One region of the Mesorhizobium sp. BR115XR7A genome, then DNA from elsewhere that is predicted to be linked to it. Evidence: riboswitches for the same ligand, from Rfam matches in the RefSeq annotation. Region 1 holds a riboswitch; each other region holds the start of a gene.
The links. A riboswitch is a leader RNA that binds a small molecule or an ion and turns the genes downstream of it on or off. The one in region 1 is predicted to bind cobalamin.

Region 1 (7,311 bases):
CGGCCAGGCAGCTTCTCGCCGAGATAGGTCGACAGTTCGCTTAAGGAGGCGGCCATGGATTTACCGTTCGATCGTGCCGGTGCGGCGGATCTTCTTCTGCAGCAGAAGAATGCCATAGAGCAGGGCTTCGGCGCTCGGCGGGCAGCCGGGCACATAGATGTCGACCGGCACGACGCGGTCGCAGCCGCGTACCACCGAATAGGAATAGTGATAGTAGCCGCCGCCATTGGCGCACGAGCCCATCGAGATGACGTAGCGCGGCTCCGGCATCTGGTCGTAGACCTTGCGTAGCGCCGGCGCCATCTTGTTGGTCAGCGTGCCGGCGACGATCATGATGTCGGACTGGCGCGGAGACGCGCGCGGCGCGACACCGAACCGCTCCGAATCGTAGCGCGGCATCGAGGTGTGGATCATCTCGACCGCGCAGCAAGCCAGACCGAAGGTCATGAACATCAGCGAGCCGCTGCGCGCCCAGGTGATCAGCGCCTCGGTCGAGGTGACCAGAAAACCCTTGTCGGCAAGCTCATTGTTGATTTCGAGGAAGAAGGGATCGTCCTCCCCTACCGGCCTGCCGGTGTTGGGGTCGATAATACCTTTGGGCTTCGGCGCGACGAGGGTGCCTGAACTGTCGTTCAATCCCATTCCAGCGCTCCTTTTTTCCATTCATAGGCAAAGCCGATGGTCAGCACTGCCAAAAACACCATCATTGACCAGAAACCGAGCATGCCGATCTTCGAGAAGGACACTGCCCAGGGGAAGAGGAAGGCAACTTCCAGGTCGAATATAATGAACAGGATCGACACCAGGTAGAAGCGGATGTCGAATTTCATGCGGGCATCGTCGAACGAGTTGAAACCGCACTCGTAGGCGGAAAGCTTTTCGGGATCGGGGTTGCGATACGCCACCAGGAACGGAGCCGCCAGCAGCGCCAGGCCGACGACCAGTGCCACGCCGATAAACAGGACGATGGGCAGGTACGAACTGAGAAGTGCGTTCATGCAGCGGCTTTCCGTTGGCGCCAATCCATTTTGACTACAGCACCGAACCTTAATGCGGAAGCGTGACAGATTAACCGCTGAACCGTTTTAAGGGGCCTATGCTGCAACGCGGCGAGGGTTAGCGCAGCACTTCCAGCGAAGCAAGTCAAACCTTGTTCAAAACACCGAGCTGGACGGCATTCCGGGAGAAACTGGTCCCATCCGCTCCTGTTTGATTTCCTTCGCTTTTAACTCCACTTTTCTCTCCTGACAGGGTTGCCGCCAAAACCCTGCTAGCATGGACGGGAATCACGCCGGGCAATGACGCCAGACAGGTCCATCAGGGACGCATACGCATGAAGGAAAAGATCTCGCTTGCCGCCGCCCGGCGCATCGCCCTCGCCGCCCAGGGATTTCTCGATCCCCGCCCCGCCGGCACGCCGGACCGCCGCCATTTCGCCCGCGTTCTGTCCCGCACCGGCCTGTTGCAGATCGATTCCGTCAGTGCGGTGGTGCGCGCTCATTACATGCCGCTCTATTCGCGTCTCGGCCCCTATCCCCTCGCTTTGCTCGACAACGCCGCCGTAACGCGCAAGCGCACCGTCTTCGAATATTGGGCGCATGAAGCCTCGTTCCTGCCGGTCGAGACCTACCCACTGATGCGCTGGCGCATGCAGCGCGCTGAGCAAGGCGATGAAATGTATCTGGGGCTGGCCAAATGGGGCCGCGAGCACGCCGCCTATATAGAAGAGATCTACCGCGAGGTCGTCGCGCGCGGGCCGATCGCCGCTTCGGCGCTCGAAGGCCAGAAAGGCTCCGGTGGCTGGTGGGGTTGGAGCCATGCCAAGCACGCCTTCGAATGGCTGTTCTGGGCCGGGCGCATCACCACCGCGCACCGGCGCGGCTTCGAGCGCTTTTACGACCTGCCGGAGCGCGTGCTGCCGCAGGCGATCCTCGATCTGCCGGTACCGACGCCTGAGGACGCGCACCGCGAATTGCTGCGCATTTCCGCCCGTGCCCATGGCGTGGCGACATCAGGCGACCTGCGCGATTATTTTCGACTCTCGCCGGCCGACATGAAAGGCCGGCTGGAGGAACTGGTCGAGCTCGGCGACTTGCTGCCGGTCCGTGTCGAGGGCTGGGACAAGCCGGCTTACCTTCACAAGGGCGCCCGTATCCCGCGCAAGATCGAGGCCCGCGCTCTGCTGGCGCCGTTCGATCCGGTCGTCTTCGAGCGTTCGCGCTCGGAGCGGCTGTTCGACTTCCATTACCGCATCGAAATCTACACGCCGGCCGACAAGCGCCAATACGGCTACTATGTCCTGCCTTTCCTGCTCGGCGACAGGATCGTGGCGCGCGTCGACCTCAAGGCTGACCGGCCGGCCAGTGTCCTGCGCGTCCATGCCGCCTACGCCGAGCCCGGCGCACCGCCCGAAACCGCAGCCCAGCTCTTCGAGGAATTGAAGCAGATGCAGGGCTGGCTTGGCCTCGAGCGCATGGAAATAACACCTGCCGGCGACCTCGGCCCGGCGCTGTCCGACATCGCGGTGTCGTAAGCTCGCGTTGACACCGCTGCCCGCAAGAGCCTAAATCCCATCCAGACGGTCTCCTCTCGGCAAAGGGAGGAGCCAAGAGGGAATGCGGTGCGGGATTGAAGATCCCAAATCCGCGGCTGTCCCCGCAACTGTGAGCGAAGAGCCAAGGCCGAAAGCCACTGGGATTGTCCCGGGAAGGCGGCTACCCAAGGCGATGACCCGCGAGCCAGGAGACCTGCCGTCTGGAATGCAAGAATCCGATCGCCTGGCGGGTTTTCCGGGCAAGGAGCCTGATGTGGATCGCGACAGCAGTTTTTCGGCTGAAACAACCGACATTTCGTCCGGCGGGGATCATCCCCTGGCCGGCATCACGGTCATCGTCTGCGCTTCCTGTCGCGACGAGACCGGCTCCGATGCCCATCCCCGGGCCGGCGAACTTTTGGCCGAAGATACGCGCCAAGCCGCCTCGGGCGAGAAGATTCGCATCCGCACGGTCGAATGCCTCGGCAATTGCAAGCGCCGGCTGAGCGCCGCGGTCCTGCGCGACGGCTGCTGGAGCTATGTGTTCGGCGATCTAACCACGACCAGCGGCGCCGATCTCGTCACCGGCGCGAAACTCTTCGCCACCTCGAACGACGGCCTCATTCCCTGGCGAGGCAGACCCGATAGCCTCAAGCGCGGCCTCGTTGCCCGCATCCCTCCCCTCGACATGCTGAAAGATTGATCATGACAACATCTCTGTCCCGCGTTCCCTGCACCGTCGTCACCGGCTTCCTCGGCGCCGGCAAGACGACGCTGGTCCGCCATCTCCTGGAAAACGCCGGCGGCAAGCGGATCGCCATCATCGTCAACGAGTTCGGCGACATCGGCATCGACGGCGAGATCCTCAAGGGATGCGGCATCGACACCTGCCCAGAGGAAAACATCGTCGAACTGGCCAATGGCTGCATCTGCTGCACCGTGGCCGACGATTTTGTGCCGGCGCTCGACAAGATCCTGTCGCTGACGCCGAAGGTCGACCATATCCTGATCGAAACCTCGGGCCTCGCTCTGCCCAAACCGCTGGTCCAGGCTTTCCAGTGGCCGACGGTGAAGAGCCGCGTAACGGTCGATGGCGTCATCGCCGTGGTCGACGGTCCCGCACTGGCGGAAGGCCGCGTCGCCAATGACATGGACGCCCTGCAGGCGCAGCGCGCGCAGGACCAGAGCCTCGACCATGACGATCCGGTCGAGGAAGTGTTCGAGGACCAGATCGCCTGCGCCGACCTAATCATCCTGTCGAAGAGCGACCTGATGGACGCCGCCGGCTCGGCTCGCGCCAAGGCCATCGTCAACGAACACTCCGCCCGCGCCGTGAAGATCGTGCCGACGTCTCATGGCAAGGTCGATCCCTCGGTGCTGCTCGGGCTCGGTCTCGCCGTCGAGGACGACATCGAGAACCGCAAGTCCCACCATGACGGCGCATTCGATCACGAGCATGACGACTTCGACACGTTCATCGTCGACATTCCCTCGATCGCCAATCCCGACGAGCTGGCAAAGCGCGTCGCCGCGGCCGCCGAACAGGAAAACGTGCTGCGCGTGAAAGGCTTCGTCGAGGTCGGCGGCAAACCTATGCGGCTCCTGCTGCAAGCCGTCGGCCCGCGCGTCAATCATTACTATGACCGCGCCTGGACCGCTGGGGACGACCGCCGCTCGCGGCTCGTCGTTATTGGCCTCAAGGGGCTGAACCGCCCGGCGATCGAACGTATCCTCGCCGGCTGATTTTCAGGCCCGGGCCACGATGCACATCCTCACCACGACCTCCGCCTCGCTCGACGACCTCGCCGAGCCTGTCGATCTCAGGCAGACGCCAGCGGATATCGTGGCCCTGTCCTTCACCGACAGCGATCTCGCCGGACTGGCTGCGGCGTGGAAGGCCGATGCCGGTCGCCTGCCCTCTATGCGCTTGGCCGCACTGCGCGACCTGCGCCATCCCATGTCCGTCGACCTCTGGATAGACAGCGTCGCCCGCCACGCCAAAATCATCCTGGTGCGCATCCTCGGCGGCTACGACTGGTGGCGCTATGGCTGCGACCAACTGGCGGTGATTGCCCGCGAACGCGGCATCAAACTGGCGCTGCTTCCCGGCGAAAGCCACGACGAGGATCTTAGGCTGGTCGAAGCCTCGACGCTGCGGCGCGCCGAACTGGACGGCCTGCTCGGCTATTTCCACGAGGGCGGCCCGGCCAATATGGGCGCGCTGGTGCACAGGCTGGCAGGCTTGGCTGGACAGGATGCGCCCGTCGCCAACCCGGTCAGGGTGCCGAAGGCCGGTTACTATCAGGCTGGATTGGGGGTCGCGGAGGAGCCGGCCGGTTCCAATAGCGGCACTCCCATTATCCCGATTCTCTTCTACCGATCGATGCTGCTTGCCGCCGATGTCGCCCCGATCGATGCGCTGGCCGAGGCTTTGCGCTCCAGGGGATTGGCACCGGTCCCGATCTTCGTTTCCAGTCTGAAGGATCCGGTGTCGCTGGCGTTCGTCGAAAATGCCATCGCATCGCTGAAACCCGCCGCGATCGTCACCGCGACCGCGTTCGCTTCCGGCGCCGAGCCCGGCGTCGAAACCCTGTTCGACCGCGCCGGCGCGCCCGTCTTCCAGGTCATCGTCGCCACCACGCGCCGTGACATCTGGGAAAACAACCAGCGCGGCCTGGCGCCCGCCGACCTTGCCATGCATGTCGTGCTGCCCGAACTCGACGGCCGCATCCTCGCCGGCGCCATTTCCTTCAAGGCCGAGAGCGATATCGATCCGGCGCTTGGCCATCGTGCGTTGGCGAACCGGCCGGAACTGGATCGGGTGGAGCAAGTGGCGGGTCGAGTCGCGGCTTTCATCCGGCTGCGCGAAACGAAGCGGGAGGAGCGCAAGCTCGCGATCCTCATTCCCGATTATCCCGGTGCCCCCGGCCGCACAGGCTATGCGGTCGGGCTGGACGTGCCGTCCAGCGTGCTGGCCATGCTGCACGACTTGAGCGAACAGGGCTATGCCATTGACGGGATTCCGCAAACGCCGCGTGAATTGCTGGATTTGCTGGAGCGGGGCAGTGATGGGCTGGGGTTGAATGACTATCTCGACTTCTCGAAAGAGTTGCCGACATCGGCGATTGCTGCGGTAAAGGCTGCGTGGGGCAGAGCGGAAAATGAGACAGGTCTTCGCTCGCACACACCTTCGCTATCAGGCAAACACCACTTCCCCTTCCGCGCCGCGCATTTCGGCAATGTCACCGTGGCCCTCGCCCCCGACCGGGGCCGCTCGGCCGATCGCCGCGCCGACTATCACGACCCGACCCTCCCCCCGCGCCATGCCCTGATCGCCTTTGGCCTGTGGCTGCGCAAATCGCTCGGCGTCCACGCTCTCGTCCATGTCGGCGCCCACGGCACGCTGGAATGGCTGCCCGGCAAAACCGTCGCGCTGTCGCAAACCTGCTTTCCCGAGATCGTCACCGGCGCATTACCCGTCATCTATCCGTTCATCGTTTCCAACCCAGGCGAAGCAGCGCAGGCCAAACGGCGCATTGCCGCCGTCACGCTTGGCCATTTGCCGCCGCCGCTGGCAGGCGCCGGGCTGGACGAGGACCAGCACAAGCTCGAGCGGCTGGTCGACGAATACGCCCAGGCCGACGGGCTCGACCGCCGTCGCCGCGACCGGCTCGCCAGGCTGATTGTCGAAACCGCGCAAAAGACCGGCCTTGCCTCGGAAGCCGGCGTCGCCAAGACCGACGCGCCCGACGAAGCGCTGCGCCGCATCGACGCCTGGCTCTGCGACCTCAAGGATTTCGCCATCAAGGATGGGCTGCACATCTACGGCCGCGTTCCAAACGACGAACCAGACTCCAGGCGCCGGCAAAGCGCGGACACCGAGAAGGCCTCCCTGCTCGCCGCGCTCGATGGCCGTCACGTCAAGGCGGGCCCGGCCGGCGCACCCGCGCGTGGTCGTTCCGATGTTTTGCCCACTGGCCGCAACCTGTTCACCTCGGATCCGCGCACCATGCCGACGCCGACCGCCTATGATCTTGGCAAAGCCGGGGCGGAAGAAGTGGTGCGCGGCTACACGCAGTCGCATGGCGACTGGCCGCGTTCGCTGGTGATCGATCTCTGGGGTTCGGCCTCGCTGCGCACCGGCGGCGAGGAAGTCGCGCAGGGACTGGCCTTGATGGGCTGCCGGCCGCAATGGGACACTGCCACCGGCCGCATCACCAGCATCGAGGTATTGCCCCCGGCGGCGCTCGGCCGCCCACGTGTCGACGTCACCTGGCGTATATCAGGTCTGTTCCGCGACATGTTCCCGACCCAGATCGCGCTGATCGACGCCGCCGCCAAGGCCGTTGCCGCGCGCGACGAGGACGATTCGGAAAACCCGCTCGCCGCCAAAACCCGCGCCGACGGCAAGGTCAGCCCACGTATCTTCGGCACTTCGCCCGGCACGTACGGCGCCGGCGTCGAGGACATGCTGTCGAGCGGCGACTGGACGGCGCGCGAAGAGATCGGCCGCGCCTATCTCGACGCGACCTCGCATGCCTATGGCGGTGCCGGCGGCGAAGGCGTCTCGGCACCTGGAGCGTTTGAAGACCGCATCGCCGAGGCCGATCTTCTCGTCCACACCGGCGACGACCCCGGCCGCGACATTCTCGAAGGCTCCGCCGACGTCGCTTTCGTCGGCGGCTTCTCGGCCGCCTTGGCCACACTTGGCAGGAACGCCGATGTCATCGTGCTCGATACGACCGATCCGCAAAAGCCGAAACCGCGATCGGTCGGCG
Region 2 (7,311 bases), on a different contig from region 1:
TTGCTGCCTTCCCGGACGACGCGGCCTTTGCCGATCTCCAGAACAGAGCCGCGCTCGGGCATGTCGACGCCGACGCCGTTGCCGCGCGGATAGCGGAAGGCGATCGGCCCGTCGTCATAGCTGGCGGCGGTGCGCACCATGTGACGCAATTCCGCCTCGTCGGCCGCGGCCATTACGACAAAGCCCGGCAGGCTTGCCAGGAAGGTGGTGTCGAACGCGCCGCAATGGGTGGCACCGTCGGCGCCGACAAAGCCGGCGCGATCGATGGGGAAACGCACCGGCAGTTTCTGGATCGCGACGTCATGGACGACCTGATCGTAGGCACGCTGCAGGAAGGTCGAATAGATCGCGGCGAAGGGCTTGTAGCCTTCCGTCGCCAGGCCGGCGGCGAAGGTCACCGCATGCTGCTCGGCAATGCCGACGTCGAAAGTCCTTGACGGAAACACCTCGCCGAACAGGTCGAGGCCGGTGCCGCCCGGCATGGCGGCGGTGACGGCGACGATGCGGTCGTCCTCGCGGCCCTCCTGGATCAGGCTTTCGGCAAACACCTTGGTGTAGGCCGGTGCATTGGCCGGCGCCTTGGCCTGTGCGCCGGTGATGACGTCGAATTTGTTGACGCCATGATACTTGTCGGCGGCCGCTTCCGCCGGCGCGTAGCCCTTGCCCTTCTGGGTGACGACATGGATCAGCACCGGACCCTTGCCGTTGTCACGGACATTTTTCAGGACCGGGATGAGATGCTCCAGATTGTGACCGTCAATCGGGCCGATGTGATAGAAGCCGAGTTCCTCGAACAAGGTGCCGCCGGTGACGTAACCGCGCGCATGCTCGACCGCGCGGGTGATGGCTCGATCGGCCCGCTTGCCTAGATAGGAGGTCAGCTTCTTGCCAAAGTCGCGCAGGCCGACATAGGCCTTGCCGGAAGCCAGACGCGCCAGATAGGCGCTCATGGCGCCGGTTGGCGGGGCGATCGACATGTCATTGTCGTTGAGGATGACGATGAGGCGCGCATCGAGCGCGCCGGCATTGTTCATCGCCTCATAAGCCATGCCGGCCGACATGGCGCCGTCGCCGATGACGGAGATGACATTGTTGCGCCCGCCTGAGAGGTCGCGGGCGGCGGCCATGCCGAGGCCGGCCGATATCGATGTCGAGGAGTGGGCGGCGCCGAACGGGTCGTATTCGCTCTCGGCTCGGCGGGTGAAGCCCGACAACCCGCCTTCCTGGCGCAAGGTGCGGATGCGGTCGCGACGGCCGGTCAGTATCTTGTGTGGATAGGCCTGGTGGCCGACATCCCAGATCAGCCGGTCATCGGGTGTGTTGAAGACATAGTGCAGCGCCACGGTCAGTTCGACCACGCCCAGCCCGGCTCCGAGATGGCCGCCGGTGCGCGACACCGCGTCGATCAGTTCGAGGCGAAGCTCTGATGCCAGTTGCGGCAAGTCGCTCTCGGCCAGCGTGCGCAGGTCGGCCGGGACGCGAACCCTATCGAGAAGCGGCGTATGCGGCGTTGCGTTCACGTTGGGCCCAGACTTTCTGTTCATCGGCGGATAGGCCGCCGGCCGGCGAAAGTAAATGCGTGTCGCTGACGCGGACGGTCAGCCCCTCACGATCTTCTCAGCCTTCCGGCAGCGGGATGAATTCTTTCTCATCGCCAGGAACGATATCGAAGCGGCCGGTCTTCCATTCCTGCTTGGCCTGCTCGATGCGCTCCTTGGACGAGGAAACGAAATTCCACCAGATGTAGCGCTTCGAACCGAGAGACGCGCCGCCGAACAGCATGAAATGCGCACCCATCGATGACGATATGATGATCTCGTCGCCGGGCCGGAACACCAGCAGCCGTTCCGCTGGAAAGGCATCACCCGAAATCGAAACCTCGCCCTCCAGCGTGTAGATGGCGCGCTCCTCGGCATCGCGCGGGATTTTGACGCTGGCGCCAGGCGCCAGCCGCAAATCTGCATAGAGTGTTTCGGAATCGGCCCGCACCGGAGACCGCAACCCCTGGAAATCGCCGATGACGACGCGGCCGCTGACGCCTTCGGCGTCGATTTCGGGAAGCCGCAGCGCCGCTGTGTTCTCGAACACCGGTGCCACCTCTTCCTTGCCGTCCGGCAGAGCCAACCAGGTCTGCAGGCCGGAGATCGACATCGGCGCGCCGCGCAATTCCTGCGGCGTGCGTTCGGAGTGGACGATGCCGCGACCGGCCGTCATCAGGTTCACGTCGCCGGGTTGAATGACCATTTCGGTGCCGAGCGAATCGCGGTGCCTGATCTTGCCGTCGAACAGATAGGTCACGGTCGACAGGCCGATATGCGGGTGGGGACGGACATCGAGCGCCTGGCCGGCACGCATGATCGCGGGGCCCATTCGATCGAAGAAGATGAACGGCCCGACCAGGCGCCGCTTGGCTGTCGGCAAGGCGCGACGCACCTCGAAACCGCCAATGTCCTTGGCGTTGGGGATAACCATCAACTCGATCTGGTCGCTGGCGAAGGCATCGCCGGCCTCAGGGTCCTTGCCGGGGAAGAAGCTCATGAACTCTCCTCGTCAGCGGTTAATGGGCGCTTGGGCATATCAGGCGAACCGGATCGCCGCTTTTGCTTTTAATTTGGCCGCCACCTCTTCGCGATTGCGCGGATGCTGGTGGGTTTCGAGGGAATCGAGCAATTCGCGTGCGGATGCCGCGATGGCTTCGACGGCATGATCGAACGCATGCTGGTTCTTGGCAGAAGGCCGCGTTGTGCCGCTCAGCTTGCGGACAAACTGCAGTGCCGCGTCGCGGACTTCGTCGTTGGTTGCCGGCGGATCAAAATTGAACAGGGTCTTGATGTTTCTGCACATCGCTTCCGTAGCTCCTCTTGTCCGTTTCAATCGGGACGAACTGTATCCTCAATGATGATCGTGTCCAAAAACCGGTAGGCTGCTCCGGACCTCAGTCCGCGTCGAGCGGCTCGGTTCCAACCGGCTTGCCGTCGCGCGACAGCCTGATCTTCTCGACCTTGTCCTCGGCGGCCTTCAGCAGCCGGTCGCAATGGACCTTCAGCGCCTCGCCCCGCTCGTAAATCCGGATCGACTGGTCGAGCGGCACGTCGCCACGCTCCAGATCATCGACGATCTTCTCCAGTGCGTCGAGTGCCTGTTCAAAGCTCATCGCCTTGACGTCTTCGTTGATCTCACCGGTCATCATTCATCCTTTCATCAGTCGCCCGACATGGGCGGCGACCGAAAATGCCAATCCCTGCAGATCGTAGCCGCCCTCGAGCAGGCTGACGAGCCGGTTGCCGCCGTGGATTGCGGCGCGCTGCATCAGCTGGCCGGTCGCCCAGTCGAAATCGTCTTCGGTCAGATTGATTTCCGCCAGCGGGTCGCGATGGTGCGCGTCGAAGCCGGCCGAAACGATAATCAGATCCGGCGCGAAATTGTCGAGTGCCGGCAGCACGCGCGACAGGAACGCATCGCGAAACACCTCGCTGCCCGTCCGAGGCGCCAGCGGCGCATTGACGATGTTGCCGGCGCCGGTCTCACTCTTCGCGCCCGTGCCGGGATAAAGCGGCATCTGGTGCGTCGAGCAATAGAGCACCGAGGGATCGTCCCAAAAAATATCCTGGGTGCCGTTGCCGTGATGCACGTCCCAGTCGACGACGGCGACACGCTCGGCGCCATGCTTCCTCTGCGCATGGCGCGCTGCGATTGCCGCCGTGTTGAAGAAGCAGAAGCCCATGGCCGTGGTCTTTTCGGCATGGTGGCCGGGCGGGCGGGCGGCGACGAAGACGTTGTCGGCGCGGCCCGCAAAGACGTCGTCGACGGCGGCATTGGCGGCACCGATCGCCGTAATCACCGCCTGCCAGCTTTTCGGGCTGGCGGTGGTGTCGGCGTCGATGCGGGCAATGCCTTCGTCGGGGATGGCGGCGCGGACACGCGCGACGAAATCGGCGGGATGCGCGTAGAGGATGGTCGCCTCGTCGCCTTGCGGTGCCTCGACGCGGTCAAGCGCGGCAAAAGCTTCGTCGTCGAGCACGCGCTCGATGGCGCGCAGGCGGTCGGGCCGCTCAGGGTGACCGGGCGGGGTGATGTGTTCGAGAAAGATCGGGTGCGTGTAGAGACGGGTGGCCATGCCCTCTATCTAGTGCCCCGGCGCCGTGATGGCCATGCGTCGCGGCTTGATCGCTGGGGAAAATCGAACCTGCGTCCATTGATGTCGCTGCGGGCATTGGCGTCGCCGGCCCTTCGGAGTAAGACTGCCGCTACTGCCTGGTGCCTGCCGGTCTGTTTGTTTTAGCCGCATTCTGCGACGCCAAGTGATTCCACTTGGCTGCAAATGCCCTGGCGGGAGAATCGGGAACACGGTTGAACTCCGTGGCGTGCCCAACGCTGTGAGGGGGACCGCGCCGGTAAATGCCACTGTCGATGACGGGAAGGCACCGGACGCGGGTTGATCCCGAGCCAGAAGACCGGCCTGGCAGGCATCGTCATCCGCATGGTCAGGCGGATGACATCGGTTGCAATCGCAAGGGGACAAGCGATGCCGGAAGCTATGACCACTCCAATGGGCGATGGATTTGACCAGATTGCGCGCGACGCTGTTTACCGCGCCATCTTCACGCGGCGCGACGTCCGCAGCCATTTTACATCGGAGGCCATCGACGACGAGGTGCTGGCGCGGCTGCTGCTTGCCGCCCACCACGCGCCATCGGTCGGCTTCATGCAACCCTGGAATTTCATCGTCATTCGCGATGCCGCGCGGCGGGCGGAAGTGCGCGACCTGTTCCTGGCCGCGCGAGAACGGGAACTGCCTGAAATCGAGGCAGAACGGCAGGCGCTCTACCGCAAGCTCAAGCTCGAAGGCATTTGCGAAAGCGCTCTCAACATCTGCATCACCTGCGACCGCGAACGCTCGAAAGGCTCGCCGCTGGGGCGCTGGCACAATCCGGAGATGGATCTCTACAGCACGGTCTGCGCGGTGCAGAATTTCTGGCTGGCGGCACGCGCCGAGGGCGTTGGCGTCGGCTGGGTCAGCATCATCGAGGCGCAAGCGCTGAAAAGCCTGCTGGCTATTCCCGATCAGGTGACACCGATCGCCTATCTCTGCGTCGGCCGCGTTTCCGAATTCGCACCGAAGCCGGATCTCGAAACACACGGCTGGGGCCGGCGGCTGCCGTTGCCCGAGCTTATCATGAGCGAGACTTTTCGCGGACAAGGCGAAGCGCCGCTCAAATCAGCAGTGGCGCGCCTCGGCACCGTCGCCGGTGCGCCGGCGAGGCCGGTTGATCAGCTCGTCGCGCCGGCAGTGCCCCAGCGCGAACCGCCGAAAGTGGAGAGCGCCTTGTCCTTGAGTTCCCTGAACTTCGACGAGGCTTCGGCCAGCCTGGCGTCCCAGGCGGCATCGGGCACCTGACCCTCGATGGTCTTGAAATAGACCTGCATCAGGCAGGCAATGGCGAACGGCTCAATGAAGGCCGCCTTGAAAGCCCAGGCAAAGACGATTGCCAGCACGAAAGCCCAGCCGGCGAGCTGCCCGGGGATGACGTAAAGAATAGCGGCTGCCGGAGCCAGCATCAGCAGGAAAATCACGAACGACACGCCCCACATGATGCCCCCTAGCCAGACGGGATTCTTGACCATGGTCTTGCCGTTCTGGGCGTAGAGCACAACGCCTTGGCGCGCGGTTTCGAACGGCGAGGACGAACTGATGCGGATGTTGTAGCCGAGAATGATCTCGTCGACATAGGTCAGCGACAGGCGAATCACCGTGTTGAGGAACGAAACCAGGCCGCTCAGGCCAGGAATGGGCAGGAAGGCCGCGATGCCGCCGAGCAGGCCGGTGATGGCGCGTATGGCGCCCTTGACCAATTGGTCGACGACGAAAAGGATGTTGGCCTCGGCAAAACGCTCGGTCACGACCTCTTTCGCGTAGGCGATCTGGTTCTGGCCGTTGGGAATATCATGGCCGTCGATCAGATGCACCATGACGGCGATATGGCCCGCCTTAACGACGTAGAGGATGTATTCGCGGATCCAGTAGACGGCGATCGAGACGATGCCGAAACCGACCACGCCGCCCCACATCGCAAAAGACAATGGTCCGTCGGGATCGGTGGAAATATGGCCGACGCCATAGCCGACGGAGGCGCCGGTGCCGGTGGCCACGATGTAGGCCAGGGTGATCCCAAAATAGATGATCATGCGAAAGACAATGAAAGGCCAGGTCCGCATCATGATGGACACCGACCTGCCGATATCGAAATCCCACATGCCCCGAATCTCCCCTCAGAGATGGCTGCGGAGGATGCGCTCAAACCGGCTATTGTCAATTGCAGGCAGTGGCGGGACTGCCATGGTGGTTCATCTTGAAAGCGCTTCCGGCTTTTTCAGCAGGCCTTCGAGCAATTGCTTGAACGCGGCCACCACCATCTTCGATGTCGTTTCGGGATCTTGCGAATTGGCGATGCGCTGCGCGGCCTGGCTGCTCGCCCCATTGATCAGCCGCGCTGCCGACTCCGGGTCGACGCCGGGGACGACCACCCCTTCCCGCTGCAGCGCTGTCAGATGATCGGTCATTGAACCGACGCAGGCATTGGCATTCGACCACAGTGCCGGATCGCCCAGCACAGCCGGACCATCCCGGAACATGATGCGCTGGATTTCCGGCTCCAGTGCCATTTCGATATAGGTGGTGCATTCGTCGACGAAATGCTGCCAGCGGGTCGGCGCCCGCGACGCGACCTCATTCACCCGGGCCGCCATTTCCGCGTCGATTTCGGCGATAACCGCCTCAAGCAGTCCCTTCTTGTCGCCGAAGTGATGATAAAGGGCGCCGCGCGTCAGCCCGGCCGACGCGGTGAAATCATCCATCGACGCTTCGGCATAGCCGATGGTGCCGAAAGCCTGGCGCGCTGCGGCGATCAGCTTGGCGCGTGTCTCGGCGATCATCTCCTTGCGCGGTCGATGCATGCTTCTGGCCTTACTTACATACGCTCCGTACGCCAATTGACATACGCGACGTATGCTCTATTTAACACTTATACGTCTCGTATGTAATTGTCGAATCGCCCCTTGTCGAGGAACAGGATCATGCAAAACCCCTATTCGGAAATCTTTCGCGCTCCCGGAGCCACGGGCTTTGCCGCCGCCGGCTTCATGGCGCGCCTGCCGATCGCCATGGCGCCGATCGGCATCGTGGCGATGCTGTCGCAGACGCGTGGCGAATACTGGCTGGCGGGTGCGGTTTCGGCGACATTCGCCTTGGCCAATGCCTTCCTGGCGCCGCAAATATCGAGGTTGGTCGACCGCCTCGGCCAGACGCGGGTT
Region 3 (7,311 bases), on a different contig from region 1:
GTCACGCCGTCGGTGAGATCGATCAGCACATAGTCGTCGCCGACACTGTCGAGCCCGTTAAGCAGGCCGGCGGCGACGGTCCCCGATTTCCCGGCCCCGCCCGAGCCGGCAAGCAGAATACCGTTGCCGTCGATGCCAAGCGTGCCGGCATGCGTCAGCCGCATGCCGCGCGCGGCATATTCCCAGTGCAGGAAGGCGCGCAGCGGTGCTCCCGGCTCCCAGGGCGGAAAGGCATCGGCCGAGGCCATCAGCTGCACGCCGACGCGGCGGTGCGGATCGTAGACCTGCCAGAAATCCAGGTCGTGGAAATGGTGCCCGCGCAAACCGGCTTCGGCGAGCCGTTTGGCAAAACCGTGCTCGGTGAAATGGGCATCGCCCCAGTGCGCCGGCTCCGGGATGCCGTCAATGCCGGGATGCGCGATGAAGATGCGACCCGTGGACGGTGCCGGCTGGTCATGCCCGGGCTCGACAAAAGCATGGCCCAATGCATCGGCAAGCACGCCGTGACCGAGATGCACGGTCAGTTCAAGCCAGGGCAGGCGAACCTTTCGCATGGTCGGATAGCACGCGGCCGCGCCTTCAGCGGCGGCGATGAGATACCTGGCGTAATCCGGCAAGGTTTCGAGCGTGACGCGCGGCATCAATCGCCTTCCATCACGCTGCGGCCGCCCCGTCAGGAAGCCTGCTTGACCGCCGGCCAGCCGAGAGGTTCCTCGACCTCGTGGATGGGATCAACGACGATCAGGTCGGCGAGGTCGTCGTGAATGCTCACATTGAGCGGCTCGTTCGTGGCGGCAAGCTCGGCAGGCAAATCGCCCGGCAAAGGCTGCGCCGCCGCGTCCAAGCGCACCAGCAAACCCAATTCGAGCAATTGCGATATGAAGCGTTCGAGTTCGGCCTGGCCTATTGTCGAGCCGCCGGCGCTCAGCCCGACCAGAGCCTGGGCGTCCGCGCCGGATGAAAGCGCCTGCCATACCTTGCTGCCGGAATCGGAAAAGCCGAAATATTTGCCATTGGCAAGATTGAGCACCACGGCCTCGCCATCGAAAGATTCGAAAACGATATCCCGGCTCGCTACCGCATAGGCGTGGGAGTCATGCGTCATTGTTGCCCCGTCCTGCATTTCCTGCCCGCCAGCAGGACCGCTTCCACCAACAACGCCTGTAAACTTTCAGGTCTTCCTTGGCAAGGTAACCTTTGCCGGCAACGGGGACCATTTCCGGGTTCAGTCGAAAGCCGGGCGGATCAAGCCTCGATTTCAAGCGGCGACAATGGCTTGGAACAACAGGCCAGGATGAAGCCATCATCGATCTCATGATCGAGGATGCCGCCATTGTGGCTCATCTCGACGCTGCCGGAGACTTTCTTCACTTTGCAAGTTCCGCACAGGCCGAATTCGCAGGCGGCCGGTATTCGCACACCCGAGGCGCGCGCCGTCTGCAGCACGGTCTGGCCGGCGACACAATCGGCGTCGACATCCGAAAGCGCGAAGCGGATCGGCGTCGCGGCTTGGACGCAAATCGCCGCGCCGTCTTCAGCCGGCGAGGCAAACGGCGCCGGGATTTCCTCCGCCGCCGGCGCGGCAAAGCTCTCCTGATGGTATTTTGCCATGTCGAAACCGGCGGCCTCCAGCATGCCGCGCACGGCGCGCATGAAAGGGTCGGGGCCGCAGCAGAAGATTTCGCGTTCGCGGAAATCGGGCGCCAGGAGCGGCAGTCGGATGGCGTCGATGCGGCCCATATGGCCGTACCAGCCCTCGCGGCTCGACCGCTCCTCGATCATGAAGCCGAGCGACAGCCCCGGCATATGGCCGCCGAGCAGTTCGAGTTCCTTGCGAAAGATGATCTCTTCCGGACGCCGTGCGCAATTGACGAAGCCGACATCGGTCCACGGCGCGCAGTCGTTCAGCCAGCGCAGCATCGACATCATCGGCGTCACGCCCGAACCGGCCGAGATGAACAGGTATTTCGCCGCCGGGTGGCTGTGCAGCGAAAAGTCGCCGCCCGGTCCATAGGCCTTGACGTGCGAGCCGGGCGTCAGGTGATCGAACATCCAGCGTGTGCCGACGCTGCCCGCCTGCGCCTTCACCGTCACCGCGATCGAGAATGGCCGTGACGGCGATGATGACAGCGTGTAGGTGCGCATCAGCGGGCCGTCCGGTGTCGGCAATTCCAGCGTCACGAACTGGCCCGGCTTGTAGCGGAACCAGGTCTGGTTGTCGGAGCGGAAGGTGAAGGTCTTGACGTCGGGCGCCTCGTCGCTGACGCCGGTTACTTCCAGCACCTGCAGCCTGTCGTTCCACGGCGCCATCTGGTCGAGGTGGCGATAGAGGCCAAGATCAGTCATGGCGTTCATCCCTGCATACCTTTCATTTTGGGCGTGTCGTGATCCCAAAGCCGCTGCACAGTTTTGGCCGACATGCGCTAGGCGACACTGCGCAGAGCAGGCCGGCCGTCTTCGGAAAGCCGTGGGCCGATAAAGCGCGCGTACCAGTCAACGAACTGGATGACGCCGCCCTCGTGCAGCTCCGAATAGGGACCGGGCTCGTAGGCCGGCGACAGGATGCCGAAGGCGTTTTCCTCGACGATGCGGCGGTCCTGGTCGTTGGTCTCGGTCCAGACATGGGTGAGTTCGGCGAGATCGTAGTCGACGCCTTCCACGGCATCCTTGTGGACCAGCCATTTGGTCGTAACCGCTGTTTCCGTGGCGCTGACCGGCAGCACGCGGAACGTCACCGCATGATCCACGAGGATATGGTTCCAGGTTGTCGGGTAGTGATAGTGCATCAGCGTGCCGATCCGGTCGGCCGAGACGCTGTCGGACAGGTTCTTCTTCACCGCCCGCTTGCCGGTCATCGTGTAGCTCTGGGCATCGCGCAGCAGCGGCGCGCGGGTGGCGCGGTATTGTCCAGCCGGGTCGATGCGAAACTTGCTGGGCAGGCCAACAGCTTCGCACCTCGCCCAGTGGGCCAGCATCTCCGGATCGCTGTCGGCGCCTTGCACGCCGGTCACGGTCGGCGCTTCCGGGAAGGTCTTGCACAGCTCAGGATGATTGCCCGCGCAATGGTAGCATTCGCGGTTGTTTTCCCAGACCAGCTTCCAGTTGCCCTTCTCGATGATCGTGCTCTCGAAGGCGATCTTGGCCTCGCTCAGCCGGTGCGGCAGGAGATAGGGCTCGATCATCGCCCGCATCGGCGCGAAGTCGGCGGGCTCCTTGGCCAGGCAGATGAAGACATAGCCGGCGACGCTTTCGCAGGCGACCGGTTTGAGCCCGAACTGGCTCTTGTCGAACCCATCGGCCATCTGGCGGGCGAACAGCAGCCGGCCGTCGAGTTCGTAGGTCCACTGGTGATAGGGACACACCAGTTTGGCGGCCATGCCCTTCTCGGTGTTGCAGACGCGGCTGCCGCGATGGCGGCAGGAATTGTGGAAAGCGTTGATCTTGCCCTGCTGATCGCGCACCAGCACGACCGGATAATCGCCGATCTGCACGGTGATGAAGCTGCCCGGCTTGGGCAACTCGCAATCATGGCCGATGAACAGCCAGTCGCGATACCAGATCAGTTCCATGTCAAACTTGAAGTAGTCCGGGTCGGTATAGAAGGGCTGTTCCAGCGAAAGGCCCTGTCTGCGGCCGTTTAAAAGCCTCAGCATGTCGTTGCGCGCGTCCATGTCCTGTCCTCATTTTCAAGGACTGAACTGGTGGTGATGGAGGAAGGACTGGGCGCAAGCCGGCGAAAGCCGGACAACACCATCCGCCCCTTGACCGCCCACCGCGATCAGTCGAGTTCTAGCGATCTCGGGCTGGTTTCCGGGCTCTGGAGTTGTCCTGGCGGACCATCGCGACACCTTCCCAAGCTTTCGCCCAGTGGTCTCCCGTTGCGACTTGAACTCCACCACCGTTGCGGGGGCAGCGCCGGAATCTGACCGGCTTCCCAATTCTCCGCTCCGTCGTCACGCAGCGGCACCTGAGATCGCTCGATCTAATCACGACAGGGTTTGCGACATCGGCACGAAAGCGACATCGCATCCATGCGGCGCGACACATACGCGGGATCGTCCCGGCGCGGTTGCAGCGGGGGAATCGCCTTTTCTCGCCAGGCGCGCGGGCACCGTTTTCGACCCTCAGCCGGGCCGGAAAAGGGTTAATGGTTTCGAAAAGTGACTATTAGCAGAGTCTAAAATCGAACCGAACGGTTCGTTTCTGTTGACGGTGCGTGCAGGACGGTGTGAACGCCCAGCCTTCCGACACAGTTGGTGATCGGGTCGTGATCTTAGACAACTATTTGATATCAAATGGAAAAATGAGACATGTAGAAGGCGTTGGTACAATTTCAAGTGGTGGAGTCATGGTCCACGCTGAACAACTTCGTGATTGGAAACGGCAAGGGGGCTCTCCCACATCGGGGCTGTCCGAACGACGCGATTTAATCCCAAGACACGCCGCTAGACGGACGGGAAAAATACTGGAGTACAAAAATGAAAAAGATCATTCTCACTGCCGCCGCCCTTCTGGCTATTTCCGGCAGCGCCTTCGCTAGCAGCGACCATTATGGTTCGAACGCCGCGACCCCCACGGCTACTGTCGACAGCTCCTACACCGCTTCGACCAAGAAGTCGGAGCCGGCTGCCCAGACGCCTGTGACGGGCGCCGACCACAACCTCTTCGGCAACAATTAATAGCCATCCCCGGCACGCGGCGGGTGACCCTGCCGCGCTGGTGGACCCTACAAATTCAGGAGTATTAAAATGAACAAGATCCTCATTGCTGCCGCTGCCGTTCTGGCTCTCTCCGGCAGCGCTTTCGCCGGCAGCGACAACTATGGCTCCAACGGCGCCAACCAGGCTGCTGCCGCTTCGACCGACAATTCGAACACCGCGTCGATCGGCAAGTCGGCTCCGGCCACCTCGGCGCCTGTCCAGCGGGGCAGCGACCGCAACCTCTTCGGCCATTAACGGCCATCCCACGGCCGGTGGGCTCTGGCCCGCCGGCAGCCGGACTTCCAAAATTCAGGAGTACCTAACATGAACAAGATCCTTATTGCTGCCGCCGCCGTTCTGGCCCTTTCTGGCAGCGCTTTCGCCGGCAGCGACAACTATGGCTCCAACGGCGCCAATCAGGCTGCTGCCGCTTCGACCGACAATTCGAATACCGCGTCGATCGGCAAGTCGGCTCCGGCCACCTCGGCGCCTGTCCAGCAGGGCAGCGACCGCAACCTCTTCGGCCACTAATGGCCATCCCACGGCCGGTGGGCTCTGGCCCGCCGGTCCGCGGGACTTCCAAAATTCAGGAGTACCTAAAATGAACAAGATCCTCATTGCCGCCGCCGCCGTTCTGGCCGTCTCCGGCAGCGCCTTCGCCGGCAGCGACAATTATGGCTCCAACGGCGTCAACCAGCCCACTGCTTCGTCGACTGTCAATGTCGATACGTCCCATACAGGTGCGATCCGCAACAGCGATTCGCCTGTCTACAAGCTGCTCAACTCGTCCGGCGACGTGCAGAAGCCGGCCCATCAGGGTGCCGATCGCAATCTCTTCGGCAACAACTAACCAGCCTGTGCAGACAACAAGAGCGGCGGGCCAGGCCCGCCGCTCTTGTTCTTTCATTACCGGACGGCCGTCTTCAGGCCGCCTTTGCTTCCGCTTCGTGGAGGGCAAAGGAGCGACCATCCGCATCGAAGATATGGAGATCGCCGGCATTGGCGGCCAGCCGCAGCGTCGAGCCGCGCTTGACCTCGACATTGCCCGGCAGCTTGGTCACCAGCGGCAGGTCGGCCCGGCCGATATCGACATAGACCAGCTGGACCTCGCCAAGCTGTTCGAGATAATCGACGGTCCCCTCGAACAGATAATCCGCACCGCTGGCGATCGCGAGATCTTCCGGCCGTACGCCGAAGCTGACCGCCGCTCCCTTTGCCGAAGCAGGTGTCGCGATCGGCACCGTCGCCTTGCGGCCGCCGACATGGCTGACGATGGTCGGATTGCCCGTCTTGTCGACCGTCGCCGGCAGGATGTTCATGGCCGGCGAGCCGATGAACTGGGCGACGAAGAGGTTGCCGGGGTTCTTGTAGAGTTCCATGGGCGTGCCGACCTGCTCGATGTGCCCGTCCTTCAGCACGACGATGCGGTCGGCCAGCGTCATCGCCTCGACCTGGTCGTGCGTGACGTAGATCATGGTCGTGTTGGGCATCGATTCCTTGAGCTTGGCGATCTCGATGCGCGTCGCAACGCGCAATGCGGCGTCAAGGTTCGACAGCGGTTCGTCGAACAGGAACACCTTCGGATTGCGCACGATGGCGCGGCCGATGGCGACGCGCTGCCGCTGGCCGCCCGACATCGCCTTGGGCAGACGGTCGAGATATTTGGTCAGCTGCAGGATCTCGGCGGCTTGCCGCACCCTTTTGTCGATCTCGGCCTTGCTTTCCCCACCGATCTTCATCGAGAAGGCCATGTTGTCGTAGACGGTCATGTGGGGGTAGAGGGCATAGGACTGGAACACCATGGCGATGCCGCGCTTCGAGGGTGGCACGTCGTTGACCACCTGGCCGTCGATCTTGAGTTCACCCGACGTGATTTCCTCGAGCCCGGCGATCGAGCGCAGCAAGGTCGACTTGCCGCAGCCCGACGGGCCGACGAAGACTATGAACTCGCCCGATTTGATGTCGAGGTCGATGCCGTGGAGAATGTTAAGATTGCCATAGGACTTCTTCACTTGTCTCAAATTGACATCGGCCATTGGTTTCCTCCAGTGATTCCTCGGATGTTTCAGCCTATGCGTCCGAACCAGGCGCCGTAGCCGCAGAGCTCGACCGACCCGGTGCTCGCCTGCCTGGAGAACCCGTGTCCCGGCAAAGGTTGCAGGGTTCGGTTGCCGAGGTCAACCTTCGCCGGCGTTGCGCCCAGATTGAAGACGCAGACGATCTCCTCATTGCCTGCCCGGCGGGTGAAGGCGACGGTGTCGCCCTGGCTTTCGATGAAGGCGATGTCCCCCTTGGCCAGTGCCGGATGAGCGCGGCGGAAGGCAAGAAAGCGCCGGTAATGCTCAAGCAGGGAGGTTTCGTCGCCTTGCTGCACGTTGACCGCCTGCGGCAGATGCTCGGCCGGCACCGGCAACCAGGGTTTTGCCTGGGAGAAGCCGCCATTCCGGGCATTGCCATCCCACACCATGGGCGTGCGGCAGCCGTCGCGGCCCTTGAATTCAGGCCAGAAACGGATGCCGTAGGGATCCTGCAGATCCTCGAAGCGCAGGTCGGCCTCGCCGAGGCCGAGTTCTTCGCCCTGGTAGATGCAGACCGAACCGCGCAGCGACAT

Region 2: it holds a riboswitch for cobalamin, as region 1 does, so the genes downstream of both, bluB (5,6-dimethylbenzimidazole synthase) here and LB557_RS21545 (DUF1636 family protein) in region 1, are expected to answer to the same signal.
Region 3: it holds a riboswitch for cobalamin, as region 1 does, so the genes downstream of both, LB557_RS15355 (aromatic ring-hydroxylating oxygenase subunit alpha) here and LB557_RS21545 (DUF1636 family protein) in region 1, are expected to answer to the same signal.

The regions. Positions count from the first base shown of each region.
Region 1 covers NZ_JAIUHW010000010.1:115,056-122,366, forward strand. The annotation lists gene LB557_RS21525 (NADH-quinone oxidoreductase subunit C) at 1-56, opposite strand, end outside; gene LB557_RS21530 (NuoB/complex I 20 kDa subunit family protein) at 61-642, opposite strand; gene LB557_RS21535 (NADH-quinone oxidoreductase subunit A) at 633-998, opposite strand; gene LB557_RS21540 (winged helix-turn-helix domain-containing protein) at 1,334-2,533, shown strand; cobalamin riboswitch at 2,563-2,770, shown strand; gene LB557_RS21545 (DUF1636 family protein) at 2,808-3,236, shown strand; gene cobW (cobalamin biosynthesis protein CobW) at 3,239-4,276, shown strand; gene cobN (cobaltochelatase subunit CobN) at 4,296-7,311, shown strand, end outside.
Region 2 covers NZ_JAIUHW010000004.1:47,725-55,035, forward strand. The annotation lists gene dxs (1-deoxy-D-xylulose-5-phosphate synthase) at 1-1,544, opposite strand, end outside; gene LB557_RS09715 (pirin family protein) at 1,618-2,538, opposite strand; gene LB557_RS09720 (DUF2277 domain-containing protein) at 2,578-2,844, opposite strand; gene LB557_RS09725 (exodeoxyribonuclease VII small subunit) at 2,936-3,187, opposite strand; gene LB557_RS09730 (histone deacetylase family protein) at 3,191-4,117, opposite strand; cobalamin riboswitch at 4,296-4,478, shown strand; partial or broken gene bluB (5,6-dimethylbenzimidazole synthase) at 4,550-5,155, shown strand; gene LB557_RS09740 (hypothetical protein) at 5,272-6,255, opposite strand; gene LB557_RS09745 (TetR/AcrR family transcriptional regulator) at 6,346-6,954, opposite strand; gene LB557_RS09750 (MFS transporter) at 7,075-7,311, shown strand, end outside.
Region 3 covers NZ_JAIUHW010000006.1:250,725-258,035, forward strand. The annotation lists gene LB557_RS15340 (serine kinase) at 1-641, opposite strand, end outside; gene LB557_RS15345 (PqqD family peptide modification chaperone) at 674-1,105, opposite strand; gene LB557_RS15350 (hybrid-cluster NAD(P)-dependent oxidoreductase) at 1,246-2,346, opposite strand; gene LB557_RS15355 (aromatic ring-hydroxylating oxygenase subunit alpha) at 2,424-3,671, opposite strand; cobalamin riboswitch at 3,784-3,986, opposite strand; gene LB557_RS15360 (DUF680 domain-containing protein) at 4,479-4,679, shown strand; gene LB557_RS15365 (DUF680 domain-containing protein) at 4,749-4,955, shown strand; gene LB557_RS15370 (DUF680 domain-containing protein) at 5,025-5,231, shown strand; gene LB557_RS15375 (DUF680 domain-containing protein) at 5,302-5,550, shown strand; gene LB557_RS15380 (ABC transporter ATP-binding protein) at 5,624-6,736, opposite strand; gene LB557_RS15385 (alpha-glucosidase) at 6,766-7,311, opposite strand, start outside.